DNA from 3 places in the Bacillus sp. NEB1478 genome. Region 1 is predicted to be linked to each of the others. Evidence: riboswitches for the same ligand, from Rfam matches in the RefSeq annotation. Region 1 holds a riboswitch; each other region holds the start of a gene.
The links. A riboswitch is a leader RNA that binds a small molecule or an ion and turns the genes downstream of it on or off. The one in region 1 is predicted to bind S-adenosylmethionine.

Region 1 (6,802 bases):
GGGTCACTTACATAAACTTGATGCCAATCTGTCTTGTTTATTTCTTTATTGAGGTAAGGAATTTTATGATGGTCAAGAATTTGCAATAATTTCTCCATATCTTTTACTCGGACAGCAAAATGCCCGTCCCTGCTATCAATTTGAGTTGTGTTCCTTCGAGCTTTCCCATCAGGATATTGAATCAAATGCAATTGAGTATTCCCAATATCATACCAAACGCCCGGAAAATCAAACTGAGGGCGTTTTTTATTTTGTTTAAATCCTAAAATACCCTCGTAAAAATATAAAGATTCCTTCAAATTTGTCACTAAAACGGAGACATGATGGATCCCTTCATACATAAGTCGTTCACCTCATTTTTTTAGAATGATTTGCCCATTATTTTACCATAGTCAATAAGAAATTGAGATGATTAAGTCATGATAACCTGTTCATTAGGAATAGAATGGTTTAGAGACTCTTTTGAAAGGTGGTTTTATTTTGATGAATCGGAATTCTAGCACAAAATCATACGTCCCATACCACAGCCCTTTCGATCCTTGCCCACCGATTGGAGAAAAATTTTACTCAACTCCTCCTAATTTATATATGGGATTCCAACCTTATGACCTGCCGCAGTTTTCTCCAAAAGAAGCTTTAAAGAAAGGCACTCTCTGGCCTGCATTTTATGATTATTACGAAAATCCTTATGCAAGAAGGAGGTAATAACTTTGCAGCAAACATTGCCTGAAGAGTTTTATCAGTGGATGGAAGAACTTCAAGCGGTTGACTTCGTTCTTGTAGAACTAACCTTGTATTTAGACACACATCCTCAAGATTCAAATGCAGTACAACAATTTAACCAATATGCCCAGCAAAGAAAAAAGATAAAACGAGCAATCGAATCCAAATATGGTCCACTTCAGCAATACGGAAACAGCTATTCTGGAATGCCTTGGAACTGGAACAGCGGACCATGGCCTTGGCAGATATAAAATAGGAGGTATTCATAGATGTGGATCTACGAAAAAAAGCTTCAGTATCCAGTAAAAGTATCTACATGCAATCCTACACTTGCCAAATATTTAATTGAACAATATGGAGGTGCTGATGGAGAATTGGCGGCAGCGTTAAGATACTTAAATCAAAGGTACTCCATTCCCGACAAAGTAATCGGACTGCTGACGGATATTGGTACAGAAGAATTTGCACATCTTGAGATGATAGCTACAATGATTTATAAGCTGACAAAGGATGCTACTCCGGAACAGTTAAAGAATGCCGGAATTGATGCCCATTACGCCAATCACGATAGCGCTATTTTTTATCATAATGCAGCAGGTGTTCCGTTTACTGCGAGTTACATAGCAGCAAAAGGAGATCCAATCGCTGATTTGTATGAAGACATAGCTGCTGAAGAAAAGGCACGTGCAACCTATCAATGGATTATCAACCTGTCAGATGATACTGATTTAAATGATTCACTCCGTTTTTTAAGAGAAAGGGAAATTATTCACTCTCAGCGTTTTAGGGAAGCGGTAGAAATTTTAAAAGAAGAAAGAGACCGAAAAATTTTCTTTTAAAGGAAGTTACTATGAAGGCAGTATTTCAATTTTTTATAAATATTTACAATCCATTAATCTCCTCCTAACATTTAGCAACTATGATTATAGTAGCTACAATGAATAGGAGGGATTTTTAGTATGATAAAAGTTATGGGTTGGCTTTATGAAAAAGAATGCACAATTTTCCGTCAAATAAATGGTAGATCACACAACTACTCGTTAGACCGATTTTTTCATGTATGGACACATCTAGGCGGTGCGGCTTTTACCATTTCGACTACTCTTTTTCTTTTAATCGTTCTTCCTGATCCATTAAAATCTTGGGGATTCGTTTGTTTACTTTCATTAATCCTCAGTCACATACCTGTATCGATCGTCAAAAAAATATATCCGCGCAAACGGCCTTACTTATCGCTCCCAGATACAATCACTGGAGATAATCCATTAAAAGATCACTCGTTTCCTTCAGGTCACACTACTGCCATCTTCTCTATAGTGACGCCTTTAATCGTATTAGACCCTTTTATCGGCGTGTTTTTATTAGTTGGAGCTCTATTAGTAGCAATATCCCGTATGTATTTGGGATTGCATTATCCTACTGATGTCATTGCAGGTATGATTTTAGGGATAAGTTCAAGTTTTCTTTCCTTTTTCTTAGTAAATGAAGTTATACTGCCTTATTTTAATTAAAAAATGGATTATCCGCTTTTAATGAAGGATTGAAATTTAATAATTCCACTGTTAATCCGAATATTTCCACGTAATTTTGATTAATTCCACATTAAGTGCCAATAAATCCACATTTGGTCAAAATAAACTAAAAAAGCAGACACTCAGTTTGAGGTCTGCTTTTTGTATTATTAGATATTCGCTTGATTTTTAAGTTCTTCTGCTTTATCAGTTTGCTCCCAAGGAAGCGCGATGTCAGTACGTCCGAAGTGACCGTAAGCAGCTGTTTGCTTGTAGATTGGACGGCGAAGATCAAGCATTTTAATGATTCCTGCTGGACGAAGGTCAAAGTTGTTACGAACAAGCTCAACAAGAACTTCTTCAGATACTTTACCTGTTTCAAAAGTGTTAACAGCGATCGATACAGGTTGTGCAACACCGATTGCATAAGCAAGCTGAACTTCAACTTTGTCTGCCAGACCTGAAGCTACGATGTTTTTTGCAACGTAACGTGCAGCATAAGCAGCAGAGCGGTCAACTTTTGTAGCATCCTTACCAGAGAATGCACCGCCACCGTGACGAGCGTAGCCTCCGTAAGTATCAACGATGATTTTACGTCCTGTAAGACCAGCATCACCTTGTGGTCCGCCGATTACGAAACGGCCAGTCGGATTGATGAAATACTTCGTGTTCTCATCAATTAATTCAGCTGGAACTACTGGTAAAATAACTTTTTCTTTAACATCTTTTTGGATTTCTTCCAGTGTGTTTTCAGGATGGTGCTGAGTTGAAATAACGATTGTATCAATACGAACCGGTTTGTCGTTTTCATCGTATTCAACCGTTACTTGTGTTTTACCATCAGGACGTAAGTAAGGAATTTCTTCACTCTTACGTACTTCAGTTAAACGGCGAGAAAGCTTGTGCGCTAATGAGATTGGAAGAGGCATAAGCTCTTCAGTCTCGTTACAAGCAAAGCCGAACATTAACCCTTGGTCACCAGCACCAATTGCTTCGATCTCAGCATCTGTCATTGAACCTTCGCGTGCTTCAAGTGCTTGGTCTACACCCATAGCGATATCAGCAGATTGCTCATCGATAGACGTTAGAACTGCACATGTTTCAGAGTCAAAGCCGTATTTCGCACGATCATAACCGATTTCTTTAATCGTTTCACGTACGACTTTCGGAATGTCAACATATGTTGAAGTTGTGATTTCACCAGCAACAAGCACTAGACCTGTTGTAACTGAAGTTTCACAAGCTACACGAGCATTTGGATCATTTGCTAGGATTTCATCTAAGATGGCATCTGAAATTTGGTCACAAATTTTATCTGGATGCCCTTCTGTTACGGATTCAGATGTAAATAAACGACGACTTACTTTTTTGGACAATTGAATATCCTCCCTTTATCTACTTTCAATGATACGGTACTTTATTCTTATCTATTTGCATATTTTATGTTCTTCGCCTGTAAAATGGCATAAAAAAAGCCCTTCCCTGTTTGACGAATTCAATCACGAGGAAAAGGTTTAAATACATATGCCTTCAACCTCTTATTTTCCAAGGTATTACACCTTGCAGGTTAGCACCTTTTCATTCTTAAGGATGATGATCATCCACCGAAATGTCGGTTGCTGGGTTTCATAGGGCCTGTCCCTCCACCTACTCAGAATAAGAGTAGCCGTTCTCGAAATATGATAGCGTAATGATCTTAACCTGTCAATAGAAACTGGCTTTAAAACTGTATATTCCATATTATATAGAAAGAAGTGAAAAATTAAACAATTGGAACCGCATTCAATATTATGATGATTCGTACATTTTTCACAATTAATTATGAGTATGAAGAACTTTTTTGGAACGCTTTCATAAAATAGTATACATTATTTAAGTTAATGTGTTATACTAATTTTCGAATATATCACTCTAGAATAAAGGATGGTACTGTCTGATATGAATACATTGGAATTTACGACAACTTTAAATGAACTTGTGACTCGTCAAACGACTCACCAGAATTTACCTGTCCCGGTACTAGTTGAAAAATCGTTAAACCGTAATGAAGGCATTCTTACATCTACAGGTGCGCTTCGAGCAACTACTGGTAAATATACAGGACGGTCACCAGAAGACAAATTTATCGTTGAAGACGCCTCCGTGAAAGATCTAATTGATTGGGGAAAAGTAAATAAGCCTTTCTCACCCGAAAATTTCGATAAATTGTATAAAAAAGTACTTCAATACTTAGGCAGCAAAGAAGAGTTATTTTCATTTAAAGGATTCGCAGGTGCAGACAAAGAATACCGTCTTCCTATTCAAGTAGTTAATGAATACGCATGGCATAACTTATTTGCACATCAGATGTTCGTACGTCCTAACGAAAGCGAATTAGCTGGACACGAATCAGAATTCACAGTGGTTTCAGCACCTGGATTTCTAGCTAATCCTGCAGAAGATGGAACGAACTCTGAAACGTTTATTATTATATCATTTGAAAAACGCATCGTATTAATCGGTGGAACAGAATATGCTGGCGAAATCAAAAAGTCCATCTTCTCTGTTATGAACTTCTTGCTTCCTGAGAGAGGAATTCTATCCATGCATTGTTCTGCAAACGTTGGAAATGAAGGCGATGTGGCATTATTCTTTGGTCTTTCAGGAACTGGGAAAACAACATTATCGGCAGATCCTAACCGCAGACTAATTGGTGATGATGAGCATGGATGGGCGAATACTGGTGTTTTCAATATCGAAGGCGGATGTTATGCAAAAACAATCGATCTTTCATATGAAAAAGAGCCGCAAATCTGGAATGCAATCCGATTTGGAAGCGTTTTAGAGAATGTGATGATTGATGAGAATTCGCGAATCGCCGACTATAAAGATTCAACTTTAACTGAAAACACACGTGCTGCATACCCTGTAGACGCAATTCCAAATGTTATCCAGCCAAGTGTAGCTGGACATCCAAATACGATTGTATTCTTAACAGCTGATGCGTTTGGCGTATTGCCTCCAATCAGTAAGTTAACGAAAGAACAAGCGATGTATCATTTCCTTTCTGGATACACAAGTAAACTTGCAGGAACAGAAAGAGGAGTTACTTCACCGCAAGCTACTTTCTCAACATGTTTTGGAGCTCCATTCTTGCCGCTGCCAGCAACGGTTTATGCAGAAATGCTTGGTAAGAAAATCGACCAGCACAACGTTCAAGTATACCTTGTCAACACTGGATGGTCTGGCGGGGAATACGGTGTCGGAAAGCGTATGAACCTTGGCTATACGCGTGCAATGGTGCAAGCTGCGCTTGAAGGTGAACTTACATCTGTTGAAACTGTTGTAGATCCGGTATTCGGACTGCACATCCCAACTCATTGTCCTGGTGTACCCGATCAAGTTCTTCAACCGAAGAAAACATGGGAAAACCAAGATCAATACGACGTAAAAGCAAAAGAATTAGCAGCAAAGTTCAAAGCAAACTTTGAAAAATTTAAAGCTGTCTCGCCTGAAATTATGAACGCTGGTCCACTTTCATAATCTAATATCTAACTAACCTCCCATCTTAAACGGGAGGTTTTTTGGTATTTTTTAGAAAAATCAGTTGCAAAGTGACATCTATGTCAATTATAATAATGACATGGATGTCACTTTATAATTAGGAGCTGATTTTGTGGAACAAACATCAGAAAAACTGTTAAAAAGCAGACCTTATCAATTTTTAATATCTGCTCAATTAATTTCCAATCTCGGTGATTGGCTTTCCATTCTGGCTGTGTTCACCCTTGTTGGACTTAAATGGGAAGCTTCACCACTTCAAGTCTCATTTATCATGTTGTCATTAGCTTTACCAATGACGATTCTAGGACCAATATCTGGAGTATTTGCAGACCGGTGGGAAAGAAAGTACATTATGATTGTTGCAGATGCAGCTCGAAGCGTTATTATTTTTGGTCTCGTATTTGCAACAGAGCTTTGGCACATATATGCACTATTATTTGGTCTAGGGTTTTTTTCGACTGTTTTTAATCCTGCAAAAAATGGAAAATTAAAAGAAATTGTTCCGGATCATCACATGCAGCAGGCTGCTTCCATAAGCTCCGTAATTGAAAGCGGCACAAAAATTATCGGTCCTGCCTTGAGCGGTTTTCTTCTTACTTTATGGAGTTTCAATATTATTTTCATACTAGATGCTATTACATTCCTCCTCTCAGCACTTCTTTTACTTAACATTCCAGCAAATACATCAAGAACAATTAAAAATGAAGCGACAACTGAGAAAACAGAAAAGAACTTTATCAAAGAATTGCTCGAAGGGTTTACATTTATTAAAAGTCTCCCAATGATTTTTTATGGAACAATTTTAATGGCCATTACTATGTTTGTGATTCAAATGTCAGATTCACAGTTTGTTACTCTATTTAGAGAACTTGAAGGATCCTCTCCGAAAGTACTCGGTATTGTTATGACAGCATCTGGAGCTGGGTTCTTAGTTAGTGGACTCATCTTGAGTAAGTACGAAATTAAAAAAGCAATAAACGCAATGTCTGCAGGTATTTTTGTATTAGGATTAGGATTTTTAAGTC
Region 2 (6,802 bases), 780 kb from region 1:
TGAAGCATTTGAGATCTATGTTGGAGGAACATTAAATGAAGGTGGTAAATTCAATGAGAAATTGAAGGGTAAATTCGAGACTGGCCAATTAGACGAGGTTTTGTTTAATCTGCTCACCTTTTTTAAAGAAACGAAACTTCCTTCAGAAACTTTCTTTGACTACGTAAATAGAACCGGTCTTGACCAGCTTCAGTTAGAGCTGGATGAAATCTCTGGACGTTTAGCCGAACAAGTTTCATAAATCAGGAGGTTAATAATATGTATTTATATCGTTTCGAAGTTACTTCAAGTTCTGAAGTGATCGATGTAGTTATTGCCGCTTCACGAGATGAGCAGGCGTTTCAACTCGTGGAGGTTGAGCTAGAGAAGTATTTTTTAAAAGAACCTGAAATTGATGATATATCACTTTATGAAAAGAAAAAAATAAGATCTGGAAATGGCTTTGTACTCTATGAACGGGAAACGATAGTAAACAATTAAGGGGTGAGAATGATGGGAAAAGTTTATCTTGTTGGAGCGGGTCCGGGAGATCCGGGTTTAATAACTGTAAAAGGGCTGAGATGTATTCAAGAAGCGGATGTTATTTTGTATGATCGGCTTGTCAATAAAGAACTCCTGTCATACGCGAAACCGCATTGCGATTTAATTTATTGCGGTAAGCTCCCAAACTATCATTCAATGAAACAGGAAACAATCAACAGTTTCTTAGTCAAGCATGCACAGAAAGGGAAAACCGTCACACGACTAAAAGGAGGGGATCCATTCGTCTTCGGCAGAGGCGGTGAAGAAGCTGAGGCACTTGCAAAGAATCATCTGTATTTTGAAGTCGTTCCAGGAATTACTTCTGGTGTTGCAGCCCCTGCTTACGCAGGAATCCCTGTTACACATCGAGGAATAAGTTCGAGTTTTGCTTTTGTAACGGGACACCGGAAAAATGGTGAAAGTGAAGAACTGAAATGGGACAGTCTCGCGAAAGGCATTGATACTTTGGCGATTTATATGGGAGTTGGAAATCTGCCATATATATGCTCTAAACTGATTGAAAACGGCAAGAGCGAGACAACACCTGTTGCATTAATACACTGGGGTTCACTAGAAGAACAACGAACAGTTACAGGTACCCTCTCGACAATTGTAGAAATTGTAAAGAGAGAAAGAATAGAGAACCCGAGTATGATTGTAGTAGGAGAAGTGGTCCGTCTTAGGGAAGAATTAAGCTGGTTTGAACAACTGCAAGGAAATCAGCAAGCCGTGATGAGCGGAGCATTGTAGATGCAAGCATTACTTTTAATCTGTCATGGAAGCCGGTTAAAAGAAGGGAGTAACGAAGCAATATCCTTCGTCCAGCAATGTATAGAAAATATAGACACACCCATAAAAGAAATCTGCTTTCTTGAACTTTCTGAGCCTTCAATTAAAGAAGGTTTTGAAACTTGCATCAAAAAAGGAGCAACCAAAATTGCCGTCGTACCAGTCCTATTATTATCTGCAAATCATGCTAAAAAAGATATTCCAAAAGAGCTGTTCGAGTTACAGAATCAATACCCTGATGTAGAAATAACATATGGCCGTCCATTTGGAGTACATCAATCCATTTCTGACTTGTTATGGGAAAAGATAAGTCAAAAAGTCAGCGGTTTAAAAGATACATCTTATGTACTCCTGATCGGACGAGGAAGTTCAGACCCAGATGTTAAAAGGGACCTTGAAGCGATCGCGCATCATTTACAGCTGCAAAACCGTGTTCCACAAATTAAAGCTTGCTTTCTAACTGGTTCTGTACCAAGCTTTGAAGATGCCTTAACAAAAATTGATAAATATTGTGATCAAGTTGTAATTGTACCGTATTTATTGTTCACCGGTCTCCTTTTAAAGGGGATAAATAAGACCATCAATCACTACAAACGACAGAACGAAAAAGAAGTTGTATTATGCAATGCGCTTGGATATCACCCTATTTTAAAAAAGGTATTACAGACTCGTATAACCGAGACGCTATATAATAAGGAGAAGGATGCTTTTGTACCCTATTCATTTGAATCTCGCAAACAAGTTAGTGGTGATAGCAGGTGGGGGTAAGATTGCTCTGCGTAAAATTCAGGGTCTAGTAGAAACTGGGGCAAATATAACGGTTGTAAGTCCTGATGCAGTTTCCGAAATAAAAGAACTGTATACTCAAAAAAAACTTAAGTGGATATCAAGGGAAATCGAAGCAAGTGATTATACAGACGCATTTTTGATTATTGCTGCAACAAATGATCATGCAACGAATGCATGGATTGCCTCACAGGCTGTCGATAAGCAACTTATAAATGTTGCTGATCATCCGGACTTAGGCAATTTTATCGTTCCTTCTGTTGTTAGAAGAGGGAAGCTAGTATTCTCTGTTTCTACGAGTGGATCAAGTCCATCACTTTCTAAAAAAATCAAAAAAGAGCTAGAAAATACGTATTCTGCTGACTATGAATCATATGTTGATTTTTTATATGAATGCCGTGTTCTTGTGAAAAAACTCCATAATGGACATGAACGACGCATTGCTCTCGAAGAACTAATTAATAGACAATTCTTACAATCTGAAATATTACGAGAACATTATAAACAACAATTAATAAATAATGTTTCAACAAAAATCGAATACTGAAATCTTATCCAGAGAGGTGGAGGGAATGGCCCTGTGAAACCTCAGCAACCAGCAGCTGCTTCAAGCTGAAAAGGTGCTAATTCCTTCAAGTTTACTGGAACTTGTAGAGATAAGAAGACCAAAACTCAGAAAAGTCTTCTTAATTAGAAGACTTTTTTTTATTCAATATTAAAAGCAACTTGTCACAAAAGGTTGAAATCGGCGTTGAAAGTAATTTAAGTCGATCGTATTAGCGCTACTAAGGCGGATGGTTAAAGTTCAGTCATTCAGCCAAGTTATCTTTATGGGAGGCAGAAGATGGGTATATTAACAGATTTAAAACAAAACAAAATTTTGATTGGTGACGGTGCTATGGGCACACTCTTGTATTCTTATGGAACAGACTTTTGTTATGAAGAACTCAACCTCTCACAGCCTGATCAAATTCTGAATATCCATCATGCCTATATAGATGCCGGAGCAAATATCATTCAAACGAATTCGTATGCAGCAAACTATTCCAAACTTGAGCGTTACGGGCTCCAAGATTCAGTAAAGGAAATAAACAGTGCAGCTGTTCAGTTAGCCAGAAATTCAACGAAAAATAATGAATATGTTGTGGGAACAATTGGCGGTATCCGTGGAATTAAACCAAATAGAATACCAATGGAAGAAGTGAAACGCAGCTTTCGTGAACAATTATATTGTCTTTTAATGGAGAATGTAGATGGTATTTTATTAGAAACGTATTATGATTTAGAAGAATTGCAAACTGTTTTAGAAATCGCTAGAAGAGAAACAGATCTACCTATCATCTCCCAGGTATCTTTGCAGGAAGTAGGTATTATGCAGGACCGAACACCGATAACAGAAGCACTCGCTAAATTAGAAGCGAGTGGAGCAGATATTGTAGGTCTTAACTGCAGACTTGGTCCTTATCATATGCTAAAAACACTTGAAGAAGTCCCAATCCAAAAACACGCCTACCTTTCTGCTTACCCGAATGCCAGTCTTCCTTCTTATAATGATGGAAAGCTGCAATATGAAAGCGATGCCGAATACTTTAAAGAATGTGCCCGCGCCTTTCGGGATCAAGGTATTCGGTTACTTGGCGGTTGCTGTGGTACAACTCCAGCTCACATACGAGCGTTCTCTGAAGAACTAAAGGATGCTGAACCGATAACTGAGAAAGAAATAATGAAAAAACATAAAAAAATCGTTGTTCAGCCACCGTCTTCTCCTGCTAAACCAAAGATAACACCGCTTCATGAACAGGTGAAAAATAAGCAATCAATCATTGTTGAATTAGACCCGCCTAGAAAGTTGAGCACAACTCGTTTTATGGAAGGAGCTAATGCGCTCAAAAAGGCTGGCATTGATGCACTCACTCTTGCGGACAATTCCCTTGCTTCACCAAGAATATGTAATTCTGCTCTTGGATCCATCGTTCAATCACAGGTGAACTTGCGGCCGCTCGTTCATGTTACGTGCAGAGATCGGAATTTAATCGGATTGCAGTCGCATTTGATGGGACTTCACACAAATGGTATTAACGAAATTCTCGCCGTAACAGGAGATCCTACTAAAATTGGGGATTTTCCAGGTGCATCTTCGGTTTATGATGTAACATCTTTTGATTTGATTAAGCTGATCAAGCAATTTAATGAAGGTGTCTCGTTATCAGGAAAAGATCTTGGTGAAAAGACTTCATTCTCTGTCGGAGCCGCTTTTAACCCGAATGTAAGGCATATAGATAAAGCGGTTGAGCGATTAGAGAAAAAAATAGAATGCGGAGCGGATTATTTTATTAGCCAGCCTGTTTTCTCAGAAGAGCAGCTCATCAAAGTACATGAAGCCGTTAACCATATCGATAAACCAATATATATCGGTATCATGCCGCTCATCAGCAGTCAGAATGCAGAATTTCTTCACCATGAAGTACCTGGTATCAAACTTTCAAACTCGGTACGAGAGCGTTTGGCAAAATATAAGAATGATCCAAAGCAGGCATCAGAGGAAGGTTTATTTATTGCAAAGTCTTTATTGGATACTGCTATGGAGTTATTTAACGGAATCTATCTTATTACCCCCTTCATGCGTTATGAACTAACAGTCGAACTAGCAAATTATGCCCGAGCTCACAGTCCTTTTCAACTTGTAAGGAGGTCTCAGAATGCCTAATGATATATTCCAACAACAGCTAAACAAAAAAATCTTAATTATGGATGGCGCAATGGGAACGATGCTGCAGCAAGCACAGCTTACTGTCGATGATTTTGGAGGTGAAGAATATGACGGGTGTAATGAATATCTAAATATCACAGCTCCTTCTGTAATTGAATCCATTCATCTAACATATTTAAAAGCAGGAGCAGACATTATAGAGACCAATACTTTTGGAGGTACGGATCTCGTACTCGATGAGTATGATCTTGGAGCTAGAGCCTATGAAATAAATAAGATTGGAGCAGAACTTGCTAAAAAAGCGGCTGATCAAATTTCAACTGCGGAGTGGCCGCGTTTTGTCGCAGGTTCATTAGGTCCCACTACGAAGACGCTGAGTGTAACAGGCGGAACGACTTTTGATGTTTTAAGAGATGCATACGCAGAGCAAGCGCGCGGTCTTATTGACGGGGGGGCAGACCTCCTCTTATTAGAAACTAGCCAAGATATGCTCAATGTAAAAGCAGGTTTTCTTGGAATCGAACAAGCGTTCTCGGACAGTGGAAAACGACTCCCTTTAATGATATCCGGCACGATTGAACCGATGGGAACAACTCTTGCTGGTCAGAATATAGAGGCATTTTATATTTCTCTTAAACATATGAATCCTATTGCAGTTGGCTTGAATTGTGCAACAGGACCGGAATTTATGCAAGATCATATCCGATCACTTTCTGATTTGGCATCGACTGCAGTAAGCTGTTACCCGAATGCAGGACTTCCAGATGAAGAAGGCAATTATCATGAGACAGCTGAAACATTAGCAAAGAAATTATCCGGTTTTGCTGAAAAAGGGTGGTTAAATATTGTTGGTGGATGCTGCGGCACGACACCAAAGCATATTGAAGCTTTATCTAACGTAATGAGAAAGTATGCGCCACGCAAAAGGCAAACAAATAAAACGCACATGGTGTCTGGAATTGAGCCATTTATCTATGATGATCCAACATTGCGTCCCATCATGGTTGGTGAGCGGACGAATGTGATCGGTTCACGAAAATTCAAACGATTAATCGCCGAGCAAAAATTTGAGGAAGCTGCAGAAGTTGCAAGAGCTCAAGTAAAGGGCGGAGCGCATGTATTAGACATTTGTTTAGCAGATCCCGATCGTGATGAAAAAGAAGATATGGAGCAATTCATGAAAGAAGTGGTGAAAAAAGTAAAGATTCCTTTTGTGATTGATTCGACGGATGAAGAAGTATTGGAGATTGCACTAAAATACTCTCAAGGGAAAGCAATCATAAACTCCATAAACTTAGAAGACGGAGAAGAACGTCTCGAAAAAGTGATCCCGCTTCTTCATAAGTATGGAGCTGCGGTGGTCGTTGGGACGATCGATGAAAAAGGAATGGGTGTTTCAGCAGATCGTAAATTAGAAATTGCTGCACGATCTTATGATTTGCTAGTTAACAAATATAACGTCTCTCCATCTGATATTATTTTTGATCCACTTGTGTTTCCAGTCGGAACAGGTGATGAACAATATATCGGATCAGCGAACGCAACGGTGGAAGGAATTCGAATTATTAAAGAGAGGTTTCCGGAGTGCCTAACGATACTAGGTGTAAGTAATGTGTCATTTGGACTTCCCCCTGTTGGCCGTGAAATTCTAAATGCCGTTTATCTATATCACTGTACACAAGCCGGATTAGATTACGCCATTGTCAACACAGAAAAACTAGAACGTTATGCTTCCATATCAAAAGAAGAAATCACGATGGCTGATGAGTTGCTTTTTAAAACAACCGAAGAATCACTTGCTGTTTTTACTGATTTTTATCGGGGCAAAAAGAAAGAAACAAAGTCACAGCTTCCGAACATGACGCTCGAAGAAAGACTTCAGTATTATATTTTAGAAGGTACAAAAGAGGGGTTAATCCCTGATTTAGAAATTGCGTTAAATCAGTATGAGACACCACTTAAAATCATAAATGGACCACTCATGGATGGTATGAA
Region 3 (6,802 bases), 1.9 Mb from region 1:
TGCTTGAGTCTAAACGAGTTGGTTTGGATGCAGATGAAAGATCCTACTTTCATGACATCTATGACCATTTGCTGCGTTTGACAGATATGATGACTTCAGCCCGTGAGATGACTTCAGATATACGAGATAACCATATCTCGCTAAACTCATACCGCATGAATAATATTATGAAAACACTCACAGTAATCACAACTATTTTCATGCCTCTGACTTTTATTGCTGGTTTGTACGGTATGAATTTCGTAAACATGCCAGAACTGAAGTCTCAAAATGGCTATTTCTACGTATTAGGTATGATGATATTGCTTGGTCTTCTTATGACACTTTGGTTCAAGAAAAAAGGCTGGTTTGAACAGGATTAGTCATCTGTATCTTTTTCAATCTGTTTAAAACGCTCCTAACAGGGGAATCTACTTGTAAGACCTAAGTTTTAGGAGGAAAAGAAGATGAAAAAAGATATCATCGGTACATATGACAGGGAAGCAGCAGCGTTAGAAGCAATTAAAGGTCTTGTGGCAAAGGGATACAGCCCTTCAGAAATTTCGATTGTTGCGAAAGACGAAGAAGTGCTGGACCAGATCTCAGACAAAACTCATGTAAATGAAGAAAAAGTGAACGATGATGATGTGGATAGCGCTACATACGGAACAATTGCTGGCTTTTTAACCGGTATTGGCGGAGCGATTGCTGTACCAGGTCTAGGAGTTCCTGGAGTGGGTCCGTTATTAGCAGCAGGACCTTTTGCATCCATGTTTGATGATGGAGATGAAGACATGAAAGATGTCCTCCTAAGAATGGATGTATCAGAAGAAGATGCTGAACGATATATGCAAGATTTAGAGGATGGAAAAATCATTGTTATGGCAGAAAGAAAATAATGTATTAAAGGACGCCAAATAGGGTGTCCTTTATTTATTCGAATAGAATTTAAAGGCAAGGAAAAAATAAACACACTATGCTGCAAAAAGTCAGGTGAGTTTACATATGTTTTTTCGTATTCAAAAGAGTCATCATTCTACTTTTCGAATCTTTGCCTTGTTGATTTCAGGTTTATTTTTTGTTTTACTAACCGCAATCAGAAACAATGAAACTTTTCATTCATTGGACAAAAGATCCAGCCAGTTTTTTTATCGAACAAAATTCTTCTCTAATCCTGTGATGATTTTATTCTCAAGACTGGGATCTGGTTTTTTTACAGTGCCTTTAGGCGTGATGCTGTACATTAGCTACAAACATTCCAAGGAGAGAAATAAAAGCAATTTTATCCTTTTCAATGTTCTTGGAATCAGGATGTTAAATGCGCTATTAAAACAACTGTTTAAACGGAAACCACCTGAATGGGAAAGACTTATTGATGCAAGCAAATATGGGTATCCAAGTGCACATACGATGAACGCTGCTGCCTTTTACAGTCTGCTGCTTTTTTTAACAGGGTTGTGGAGACATGTTTGGGCAAAATGGACTTATGCAATATTCATTTCCATGATCGGATTAAGCAGGATAAAACTAGGTATTCATTATATGATTGATGTCCTTGCTGGAACAGCAGCTGGAATCTTCGTTCATGTTTTGACGACGATACCAACTTATAAAAAGTAAAGGGTCACCATGTAAAATGGTGTCTTTTTTGTGTGGGATTGAATCTTTTTTCATAGTCATTCAGTATAATTAGATATAGATAAAGACGGGGGAAACGATTATGGGGATCTTAAATGCATTCTTAGTTCTGCTGATTTCTTTAGGTTTAGTGTATAGTATCCTCCTTATTATCAGAAAGTTTAAGGAGAAGAAAAAGGCGTTTCCTATCTATAAACTATCTTATAGTGGAGAATATGCACAAAAGAACATTTGGACGAAAGAAATCATATTACTGATCATTTTATTTCAAGGGTTAGGCTTTTTAAAATTATGGTTTGCAGTAAATATACTTTTGCTTACTTTAATCGTTTTACTTATCGCGTTATTTTTCTTACAGCTGTCTCGAGGTGTTCTTGGTGAAATGGGAATCGTATCAGCTACAAGATTCTATCGCTGGGACGAAATCAACTCTGTTGAATGGATTACAGATCTGCAAGCTGACAACCCAGGGTATCCAAGCTGGGGGCTTGTTCGTTTTCACGCTGAAAAACGAACCGTTGAATTTATCATTAAGAAAAAAGTTGAAGAGGAAGTGCGTTCCTTTGTAGAACAGCAGATGGCTGATGTTTCGGCTAAAACAGTGTGATTAGCCATTGTCTGTCAATGCTTTTGAAGGTGCTTCCAAAATTCTGTATAATACATATAGTTTCATTATATTTTTTTGTCAGAGGAGACAAGCATGAAATACGAAGAGTTTAAAGAAATCATACATGGAAGAAGAAGTGTCCGTAAATTTACAGATGAGTCTGTAGCAAACGAAGATATTCATGAAATTATGGACTGTGCCCGTTATGCTCCGAGTGATACAAACTCACAAACATGGGAATTTATTGTGATTCGGAATAAAGATAAAGTAAAAAAAATCGAAGAAATGACATGGGATGGTATTCACAAGCTTGCTGCGAAAGCAGAAGAGAATGGAATGACGAAGGAAGCAAAATTGCTTACGCGTTCTTTCGGACCTTATGCGACAGCATTTTCAGGTGCTCCAGTCTTAATCATTTGCTTAGCAACACCTTATGAGTCGAAGTTCCGTGAAAAAATCTTTGATCCTATTGAATTAGCAGAGGAGTCTGTGTGGGAAGAAGAAGGTATTAAGAGCAGCTGTCTAGCGATACAGAATCTTATGTTAGCCGCGCATGCACGAGGCCTTGGTACTTGTCCGATGACTGGTCCTGTACTACTTGCTCAAGATGCCATTCGACAATATTTAGAGATTCCTGCTCAAAAACAGATCAACATGGTAATTTCACTCGGTCACCCGCAAGACCAGCCAAAAAAGCTCGCACGTAAAGCGGTAGAAGAAATTGTGACGTATGTAGATTAATAAAACTGGCTTTAACAGGGAGTCTGGGACCTGTAAAAGCCGGTTTTTGTTTTTGAAGAGATACGAGCGCGATGCAGAAAATACGAGCGCGATTCGAAGAATACGAGCGAAACCTGGAATAACCGATCAATTTGATTTTTAACTTGTACCATTCTGCCTTCATTCACCTCAACAAATAAGAAAAAAGGATTTTTTTCGACATATACCGAATTTATCTTTATAGCAAAAGTATATTGAATAAAGAAAGAGGATTCTTTATGAAAGAAACATTAGACTTAATAGACTTTGCCCTGCAAAAAAGTGGATTAGATCCACTTAAAGATCCGACTCAGGTTCAATACTTGGGTGAGGGCGCATGGCATCAAGCATATCTCGTTCAACTGCGGGTTGGGGAAGCTGTTGTTGTAAGGTTTCCAAAAGCGGTAGCATACGGGAAGAAGGTAGAATTTGACGAGACGGCATGTCTGGCAGAATATGAAGGAACGAAAGCGTATTATAAACTGGCAAATAGCGTTAAACCAGGTATTTGTCCTGAATTTTTTCAATATTATGTTGGTAAGAATAAAACGTTTACTGTTGAATCGTATGCTGGAAAACCGATTAAGCTTGAAAACTTTACGTTCATGGAAGCATTCCAGACGGGTGCAGAAATGGGTGAATTTTTCCGATACATGAACATGGCACAGCACGGGTTAAAAGGCTTCGGATACTTAAGATGGAATGGTACAAATATTGAAGGACAGTTCCAGTCGAGTGTTACAGAGTTCATGAAAGAAGAGAATAAAGAGTACTTAAACGACTTTAAAGGGTTTATCCTAAATTATGATCGGCATGTTCATCCAGCAGCAATGATTCAACTTGAGGAATGCATGAGAAACAGGAATCTTGATGAATCTCAAATTGTATTTACGAACCAGGATACTTCTCCTGAGAATATATTGCTTCACGGTGATGGAAGAGTATGTCTAATCGACCCAGTACCGCTTTTGTACAGTGGAGATTCGTTAGCAGGTAATTTTATAAACAATTATCATACACTTTATGCAACTTTCTTTAATTCACCACGTTACGCAAAACATCAGTTCGATCGATTTGAGGAAAAGCTGCAAACTATAGTTGATGGTTTTATGGAAGGCTATTGCAATGGTGATGCTGATGTAAAGAAACGGGTGAAACAAGAGGAGTTTATCAAACTGACAAGCTTGACCGCTTTTCAATTCAAGGTATTGCACAGTGATATGACGTTAGAACAAAAAATTCGTTACGGCGAAAAAGAGGCGATTGCAAACAGAATCCCTGTACTTGTTAAAAGAATTGAAGAGTTTCAGTGGAATTTAGATAGAAGCGGAACAAAATTGGCATAACCAGCATATTACATTCATAATCTAAATTTAATCGTTCGTGCAATGATAATGAGACTTTTGAATGACTTTTAAGATTTTTCTAAAAACGGTTGACTTTCGAAAATGAGATGCCTATAATCCTATTCAAGAACAAAATAAACATCTTCACATTATTGTGGTAAACCATATAAAATGAATATCTCTTATCCAGAGAGGCGGAGGGACTAGGCCCTATGAAGCCCGGCAACCAACAGACCACAACGGTTTGGAAAGGTGCCAATTCCTACAGATCATATTTGGTCTGAAAGATAAGAGGAGGACATCAAACCCTCTTCTTAGGAAGGGGGTTTTTTATTTTTCCCTCTTCTCAATACTTCAACATTACTTCCTAGCCTAAACCTTATTCCTGCTTTTATACCGATTTACATTCCATGATTAAATCACCTAAAGGAGAGATTCGATGACTAAACAAATTTTCCGAAGAGAGCTGAGAGCCCATGACCTATAAAAACTTGATTGAGCCAGCGCGAGAAGCCGGTAAGGTTATGTTAGGGGAGTTTACGTTAGAATCCGGTCAATTAATAACAGACTTAGAATTAGCTTTTGAAAAGGTGGGGAATTCTAGAGGTCCTGTGATTCTGCTTTGTCATGCACTTACTGGAAATCAAGATGCATATGGCACAGAAGAGGATCCTGGCTGGTGGAGAGGTCTCATCGGACCTGACAGCTATATTGATACTAATCTTTATCAAGTTATAACATTTAATGTGCTTGGCGGCTGCAGCGGCTCAACAGGCCCTGCTTCGATAAATGCCGGAACAGGCAGACCTTATCAAGACAGTTTTCCTTTCATAACGGTTAGAGACATGGTCCGTGCAGAGAGGTATGCGCTCGAAGGATTAGGAATTCCGAGATTGTCTGCTGTAATTGGAGGATCGTTAGGAGGCATGCAAGCCTTGGAATGGGCTGTTCAGTTTCCTTATCTAATTGAAAAAGTGTTCGTTCTTGCAGCAACTCCTCATTTAAATGATTACGGAATTGCGTTTAACCGATTGGCGATCCATGCGATTGAAAATGATCCAGTGTACAAAAGCGGAAACCGTGAAGAAGGGGAACGATTAATTGGATTGGAAATTGCGAGAATGGCGGGACTTTTAACTTATCGTCAGCCAAAGCTTTTTAACGATCGATTTCAGCGTACAATCCGGGATGGGGATGCAGAAGGCAAGTCTTTTTACCAAGTAGAATCCTATATGACATATCAGGGGGAGAAGCTTACCACTCGTTTTGATGTAGATAGTTATTTGACTCTTCTGTATGCGATGAATGCACACGATATTGGCGATAAACTAGGCGGATGGAAAAGGGCAGCTTCTCAAATTCAGGCAGAAGTTCACGCATTCGGTTATACAGGAGACCTCATTTATCCTCCAGAAGAAATTGAGGAGTTCGTAAAACAAACACGATACGGAACGTTCTATTCGATTGAAACCGATTTTGGACATGATGGTTTTTTAGTAGAGTTTGATAAATGGGGTCCTTATATAAAAGCGGCCTTATCACAGGAGAGTGGGTTGAAATATGGCACCTATTAAAGCAGCTTTGCTTGGTTTCGGTACAGTTGGGCAAGGAGTTTATGAAGCACTAAAAACACACAAGAGGCAGCTGGAATCTGTATTTGGGAACGAAGTCGTGATCGAGGCTATCCTCGTGAAGGATGGTTCGAAAAAAAGAGATGTGGATCCTGATGTACTTGTTACGACAGACTTTGATGCGATCTTAAGAATTCCTGATCTGCAGATAGTTTTTGAAGCGATCGTGGGTGAAGAGCCGGGGTTCACGTATTTAAGAAAAGCGATTGCGCTAGGCTGCCACATCATCACAGCGAATAAAGTGATGTTTGCCAAACACGGCAGAACACTGCTGTCGAAGGCGGATGAGGAGGGTGTTGGAATCGGTTTTGAAGCTACAACAGCTGGTGGAACACCAATCATTCGCAGTATTTCACAGCTGCTGCAAGTAAATGAAATACACTCGATTGAAGCTATCTTGAACGGTACTTCTAATTATATTTTAACGACAATTCGTGAAAAAGGATTGCCATTTCTAGAGGTCTTAAAGACGGCTCAGGAACTCGGATATGCAGAAGCAGATCCTGTAAACGACGTAGAAGGCTATGATGCTTTTTATAAGCTGATGATTCTAAGTGAACTTTCTTTCGGGAACGCTCCAAACTGGAATGATGTTGAGAGGCAGGGCATAACAGAGGTCGCACAGGAACATATTGAATTGTTCAGCCGATGGGGTTATAGGATCAAACACTTAGCACGGATCCGAAAAGAGGGTGAACAGCTTAGTGCATCTGTAAAACCCGTTTTGGTAGACACTGATCATTCCTTATACGGTATCGAAGGGGTGCAAAATGCAGTGATGGTGGAAACAAGTCTCGCCGGAAAAGTAACGATACAAGGTGCTGGAGCTGGAAAACTTCCAA

Region 2: another riboswitch for S-adenosylmethionine. It lies ahead of RGB74_RS09225 (bifunctional homocysteine S-methyltransferase/methylenetetrahydrofolate reductase); the one in region 1 lies ahead of metK (methionine adenosyltransferase).
Region 3: another riboswitch for S-adenosylmethionine. It lies ahead of RGB74_RS15425 (homoserine O-acetyltransferase MetX); the one in region 1 lies ahead of metK (methionine adenosyltransferase).

The regions. Positions count from the first base shown of each region.
Region 1 is NZ_CP134049.1:1,079,081-1,085,882, reverse strand. It holds gene RGB74_RS05205 (VOC family protein) at 1-341, opposite strand, end outside; gene RGB74_RS05200 (spore coat associated protein CotJA) at 484-705, shown strand; gene RGB74_RS05195 (spore coat protein CotJB) at 747-974, shown strand; gene RGB74_RS05190 (manganese catalase family protein) at 993-1,562, shown strand; gene RGB74_RS05185 (phosphatase PAP2 family protein) at 1,683-2,234, shown strand; gene metK (methionine adenosyltransferase) at 2,405-3,610, opposite strand; SAM riboswitch class I at 3,770-3,897, opposite strand; gene pckA (phosphoenolpyruvate carboxykinase (ATP)) at 4,173-5,756, shown strand; gene RGB74_RS05170 (MFS transporter) at 5,890-6,802, shown strand, end outside.
Region 2 is NZ_CP134049.1:1,858,676-1,865,477, forward strand. It holds gene RGB74_RS09200 (nitrite/sulfite reductase) at 1-241, shown strand, start outside; gene RGB74_RS09205 (DUF3906 family protein) at 259-480, shown strand; gene cobA (uroporphyrinogen-III C-methyltransferase) at 493-1,272, shown strand; gene RGB74_RS09215 (sirohydrochlorin chelatase) at 1,273-2,079, shown strand; gene RGB74_RS09220 (NAD(P)-binding protein) at 2,021-2,644, shown strand; SAM riboswitch class I at 2,646-2,760, shown strand; gene RGB74_RS09225 (bifunctional homocysteine S-methyltransferase/methylenetetrahydrofolate reductase) at 2,942-4,804, shown strand; gene metH (methionine synthase) at 4,797-6,802, shown strand, end outside.
Region 3 is NZ_CP134049.1:3,065,019-3,071,820, reverse strand. It holds gene corA (magnesium/cobalt transporter CorA) at 1-362, shown strand, start outside; gene RGB74_RS15450 (general stress protein) at 447-878, shown strand; gene RGB74_RS15445 (phosphatase PAP2 family protein) at 985-1,599, shown strand; gene RGB74_RS15440 (hypothetical protein) at 1,700-2,224, shown strand; gene RGB74_RS15435 (nitroreductase family protein) at 2,318-2,965, shown strand; gene RGB74_RS15430 (hypothetical protein) at 3,223-4,329, shown strand; SAM riboswitch class I at 4,509-4,623, shown strand; gene RGB74_RS15425 (homoserine O-acetyltransferase MetX) at 4,806-5,903, shown strand; gene RGB74_RS15420 (homoserine dehydrogenase) at 5,890-6,802, shown strand, end outside.